Regions from separate parts of the Pseudarthrobacter sp. As-47 genome, predicted to be linked through region 2. Evidence: riboswitches for the same ligand, from Rfam matches in the RefSeq annotation. Region 2 holds a riboswitch; the other holds the start of a gene.
What was found. A riboswitch is a leader RNA that binds a small molecule or an ion and turns the genes downstream of it on or off. The one in region 2 is predicted to bind S-adenosylmethionine.

Region 1: linked by a shared signal. The riboswitch ahead of AC4BCK_RS12990 (aminotransferase class V-fold PLP-dependent enzyme) and the one ahead of AC4BCK_RS06865 (bifunctional o-acetylhomoserine/o-acetylserine sulfhydrylase) in region 2 are both predicted to bind S-adenosylmethionine.

The regions. Positions count from the first base shown of each region.
Region 1 is NZ_CM177088.1:2,807,150-2,810,066, forward strand. It holds gene rsgA (ribosome small subunit-dependent GTPase A) at 1-606, shown strand, start outside; gene hisN (histidinol-phosphatase) at 654-1,466, shown strand; SAM riboswitch class IV at 1,626-1,739, shown strand; gene AC4BCK_RS12990 (aminotransferase class V-fold PLP-dependent enzyme) at 1,774-2,917, shown strand, end outside.
Region 2 is NZ_CM177088.1:1,498,658-1,501,574, forward strand. It holds gene AC4BCK_RS06860 (S8 family serine peptidase) at 1-1,182, opposite strand, end outside; SAM riboswitch class IV at 1,435-1,551, shown strand; gene AC4BCK_RS06865 (bifunctional o-acetylhomoserine/o-acetylserine sulfhydrylase) at 1,594-2,917, shown strand, end outside.

The sequences.
Region 1 (2,917 bases), 1.3 Mb from region 2:
GCGGAACTGCTGTCCAACTACACCCACCTGGACTTTCCCGTGATCATCAGCCGGACAGCCGATTCCGCCGCCTCGGGCATTGACGCCCGTTCCGACGACGGCCTGTCCGCACGGCTGGACAGCTCGGCCGTCGCCGAGATGCGGGGCCACCTGGACGGCAAGGTCACCGTGATGCTGGGGCACTCAGGCGTTGGAAAGTCAACGATGGTCAATGCGCTGACCGGTGCGGAACGGGCCACCGGCGGAGTGAACGCCGTCACGGGCCGCGGCCGGCACACGTCGTCGTCGGCCCTTGCCCTGAAGCTGGCGGATGCGCCGTCCGGAAGCTGGATCATCGACACCCCCGGCATCCGCTCGTTCGGCCTGGCGCACGTGGACCCGGACCGCATCCTCCGCTCCTTCCCGGACCTCTCCCCCGGCATTGACGACTGTGAGCGCGGGTGCAAGCACACCGCCACCGCGGTGAACTGCGGGCTGGACGCATGGGTGGGCGGGGGACATGCCGGCCCCACCGGAGCAGCACGGCTGGGCTCCCTGCGGCGCCTCCTCGGCACGGACCCGCGAATGGAAGCCCAGGAGGCAAAGGAACTGGGCAGCGTGACCTGACGGGCCCGCTTCCCGCCAGAACGGCGCGCAGACGGTAGTTTGGAACCATGATCCAACCCGCTTCGAGCTACAACGATGACCTGCGCCTGGCCCACGTCCTGGCCGATTCCGTGGATGACCAGACCATGAGCCGCTTCAAGGCCCAGGACCTCCACATTGAGACCAAGCCGGACCTGACGCCCGTCACCGATGCGGACAAGGCAGCCGAGGAAGCCATCCGCGGCCAGCTCTCCCGCTCCCGTCCACGCGATGCCGTACTCGGCGAGGAGTTTGGCAGCACAGGCCACGGCTCGCGGCGGTGGATTATCGACCCCATTGACGGCACCAAGAACTTCGTCCGGGGCGTTCCGGTCTGGGCCACCCTGATCGCGCTGGTGGATGAGGGCGAGCCGGTGGTGGGCGTGGTCAGCGCTCCCGCCCTGGGCAAGCGCTGGTGGGCCGCCAAGGGCATGGGAGCCTACATGGGGCGTTCACTTGCCGCTGCCACCCGCCTCCGGGTATCCAATGTGTCCAATCTGTCCGATGCTTCCCTTTCCTATTCGAGCCTTGGCGGCTGGAAGGAGCGCGGAAACCTCAATGAATTCCTGGGCCTTACCGAGGACGTGTGGCGGACCCGGGCGTTCGGTGACTTCTGGTCCTACTGCATGGTGGCCGAAGGTTCGGTGGACATCGCCTGCGAGCCTGAACTGAACCTCTACGACATGGCCGCACTGGTGCCCATCGTGGTGGAGGCGGGTGGCCGCTTCACCTCGCTGGAGGGCGAGGACGGTCCGTTCGGCGGCAACGCCCTGGCCACGAATTCCATCCTGCACTCAGAGGTGCTGCGCCGGCTGAACCCGAACCTGGACGACCTCCTCTAGTCCCGGCAGGACGAATATTCGACGGCGGGCACCCCCGAAAGGAGGCGTCCGCCGTCGTGATCTTCGGCGCAGGCGGCCCTTTTCAACCGCGCGTAACAAACCCCTTAACATTTCCGCGGGCTTTTAACCTTCACTGCGCATGTTCTACGCTCTTAACCAGGTCACGAGTGCCAGCGCAAAACCCCGGTTTGCTGGCCGGCAACCCTCCATTCGCGGTGGGGTGCCCCGGGTGACGACCAGGCCGGTCCGGAAGGGATGCGGCAAGCGCGGATTCCTGCACGGAGTCCTGTTCTGAAGTGAGGTCTCTGTGACAACTGCCACCGTCTCCCCCGAAGCAGTCTCGCCCCAAGCCACCGTCCAGCGTCAGGCAGCCGCCCTGCCGGGATCGCCGGCGTTTTCCGACCAGCGCCGCGCCGCCGCCGGCCGTCCGCTCGCAGCAGTCAGCGGCGCCGAGATCCAGGCCCCGCTGATCCATGGCGGCCACGCCCGGTACGCCAACCTGGACTATGGCGCATCCGCCCCCGCCCTCTCCGTGGTGTCGGCTTACCTCAACGAGATCCTGCCCTTCTACGCCAGCGTCCACCGCGGTGCGGGCTATGCCTCCCAGATCAGCACCTCGGTCTATGAGAATGCCCGCGCCATCGTCCGCGACTTCGTAGGCGGGCGCCCGGACGATTCGGTGATTTTTACCCGGAACACCACTGACTCCCTCAACCTGCTGGCGGGCTGCCTGCCCGTCACCGACGGGCGGCCCGACGGCGACGTCCTGTACCTCGACATTGAGCACCACGCCAACCTCCTTCCGTGGCAGGGTGTCCCCCACCGCAGCATCGTGGCAGAGGACACCATTGCGGCTACCATTGACGCGGTCCGCGCGGAACTGCAGCAGGGCGGCGTCAGCCTGCTCGCCGTGACCGGGGCTTCCAACGTCACGGGCGAAATCCTTCCCATCCGCGCCCTCGCCGCGCTGGCGCACGAGCACGGCGCACGGATCGCAGTGGACGCGGCCCAGCTGGCGCCGCACCGGCGGGTCGACATCACTGCGGACGACGTCGACTACCTCGCCTTCTCGGGCCACAAGCTCTACGCACCTTTTGGTGCCGGCGTGCTGGTGGGCCGGCCGGACTGGCTCGACGCCGGAACACCGCACCTTGCGGGCGGCGGCGCCGTCAAGGAAGCCAGGCTCGACGGCGTCAGCTGGGCAACCGGGCCGGCCCGCCACGAGGGCGGATCGCCGAACGTGCTGGGTGCGGCGACCCTGGCCCGCGCCACGCAGGTCATCGCGGAACTGGACCAGGACCGCTGGCATGCCCATGAAGCAGCCATCCGCTCCTTCCTGGTGGAAGGCCTGCAGGAGATCGACGGCGTCACCGTCCACCAGATCTTCAAGGACACCAACCCGGACACCGACACCATCGGCGTGGTCAACTTCTCCGTGGAAGGCTACGACG
Region 2 (2,917 bases):
TTGGAGCAGCCGGTTCGGCGTTCCACTTCCGGTTGCTGTAATGGTTCCCCCGAACGCGGAAGAGACCAGCCGATCAGCCACCTGCCCAGGTGTCAAAAGGGGGTTGCCGGACAGGATGAGTGCGGCAGCGCCAGCCACATGGGGGGTGGCCATGGACGTTCCGCTGAGTGAGGCTGTGGCCGTCGTCGACGTGTGCCAGGTGGAGCTGATGCCAACGCCGGGAGCATAGAGGTCCACGCATTTGCCGAAGTTGGAAAAAGAGGCCTGACGATCCGAAGAATCGCTGGCCGCCACTGTGACGGCGGCGGGGGTGCGGGCCGGGGAAGCCGTGCAGGCGTCCACAGCGTTGTTTCCGGCTGAGACGATGGCAGGCATGCCGTTGGAGATGATGGACTGGACTGCTGCGTCGAGCACGCTGCTGGTGGGGCCGCCGACACTCAGGTTGACGACGGCGGGAGTGCCAGGCCGGTGTTGCCCTGCAATCCAGTCGAGCCCTGCGATGATGTCCGAGTAGAGGCCGGAGCCATCACACGCCAAAGCCCGCACCGGAATGAGGGTGGCGGACTTGGCCACACCATGGACGGTGCCGCCGATTACTCCTGCCACGTGCGTGCCATGTCCGTTGCAGTCGCTTGATCCCAAGCCGTCAGCCTTGAATGTCCACCCCGCCGTGACACGGCCGCCGAAATCGACATGTGACGCGAGGATCCCAGTGTCCACGACGTAGACCCTGATGCCCTGGCCGGTGCCAGCAGGAGTGTAAGTGGTGGAAAGGGGAAGAGCCTGCTGGTCAATCCGGTCGAGCCCCCACGGGGCGTTGCGCTGCGTCTCGGAGACAGTGACGGCGTGGTCCGGCTCCACTGCTGCCGCCCGGCCGGAGCGGAGCAGGGCGGCAGCCTGCGCCGCGCTGGCCTCGATGGCGGCGCCCTTCACGGCCTTCGTAAATGTCCGGGTGACACCGATTCCCTGGGCGCGGAGGGCCGCCGCCTCGGCCGGGACGTCCCTTCCCGGGGCGAATTGGACAAGGTAGCGGCCGCCGTCGTTTGCCGGCGAGGCAACAGGCGCAGCGGGGGCGGCGTCCGCGGCGGGTGCCGGCCAGGACGCTGCTGCCACCGCGCTTGAGCAGAGGGCGACGGCGGAGAGAAGGACGGCGCGACGTGCCAGGCGCAAGAACTGGGGCAACGGAATGTGTTCCTTTGGTGTCTGAGGAGAACTGCCGGGTGACGATTTCCCGGCTCAAATCTAACGGAGGACCGGCGTCAAACGGCCAAACTTCGCGCAATCCTGCGCATCTCCTGTGGAACCTTGGGAAATCAACATCCGGGGCCTCTCCACCCGCCCTGCGTGAGGACAATCCCGCCCCGGACCAGGGCCGGAAGTCACAACCGGTCACACTCATGGCGGCGGACACCCGCTGTTCCTACACTGGGCTCAGGTCATGAGCGCCAGCGCCAAGCCCCGGCTCGCTGGCCGGCAACCCTCCTTCCGCGGTGGGGTGCCCCGGGTGAGGACCTGGCAGTCCGGTAAACGGCCGGATGGCAAGCGCGGCCCGCGGTGCTTCGAGCATGCCGGGCCCAGTCAAAGGAGCCTTAATTGTCCAACGGATGGTCATTCGAAACCCGCCAGATCCATGCAGGACAGGAGCCGGACAGCGCCACGGGCGCCCGGGCACTCCCTATCTACCAGACCACGTCCTTCGTGTTCCCCAGCGCCGAGAGCGCCGCCAACCGCTTCGCCCTTGCTGAACTGGCACCCATCTATACCCGCATCGGCAACCCCACCCAGGAGGCCGTGGAACAGCGGATCGCCAGCCTTGAAGGCGGGCTGGGGGCACTGCTGCTGAGTTCAGGCCAGGCGGCCGAGACCTTCGCCGTCCTCAATATCGCCGAGGCGGGGGACCATATCGTTGCCAGCCCCAGCCTGTACGGCGGGACTTACAACCTCTTCGCCCACACCCTGAAAAAGTTCGGCATTTCCGTCACCTTCGTAGCGGACCCGGACAACCTCGACCAGTGGCGCACAGCAGTGCAGCCCAACACCAAGCTGTTCTTCGGCGAAGTGGTGTCCAACCCCCGGCAGGACGTCCTGGACATCGAAGGCATCTCCCAGGTGGCACACGATGCCGGTGTGCCCCTCATCGTGGACAACACCTTGTCCACCCCGTACCTGATCCGGCCTCTGGAATGGGGAGCGGACATCGTTGTCCATTCGGCAACCAAGTACCTGGGCGGCCACGGCTCCGCGATCGCCGGCGTGATCGTGGACTCAGGCAACTTCGACTTCGGCAAGGACCCCGCAAAGTTCCCGGGCTTCAACACCCCGGACCCCACCTACAACGGGCTGGTGTACGCCAGGGACCTCGGCAAGGACGGTGCCCTGGGCGCCAACCTGTCCTACATCCTCAAGGCCCGCGTCCAGTTGCTCCGGGACCTGGGCTCCGCCGTCTCCCCGTTCAATGCATTCCTGATCGCACAGGGCCTTGAGACGTTGAGCCTGCGCGTGGAACGGCACGTTGCCAACGCCGCGGAAGTGGCGCGTTGGCTGGAAGGAAGGGACGACGTCGAATCCGTCGCCTATGCGGGGCTGCCCTCCAGCCCGTGGTACGAGCGGGGCCGCAAGTATGGCCCCAAGGGCACGGGCGCGATTGTGTCCTTCAACCTCGCTGGCGGAGCCGAGGCCGGCAAGCGCTTCGTGGACGCGCTGGAGCTGCACTCGCATGTGGCGAACATCGGCGACGTCCGTTCCCTTGTCATCCACCCGGCGTCGACCACCCACAGCCAGCTGACCCCGGAGCAGCAGGCTGTTGCCGGCGTAACCCCCGGGCTGGTCCGGTTGTCCGTGGGCATCGAACACATTGATGACATCCTGGCGGACCTGGAAGCAGGCTTCCGGGCAGCGAAGGACGCTACCGGAGCCT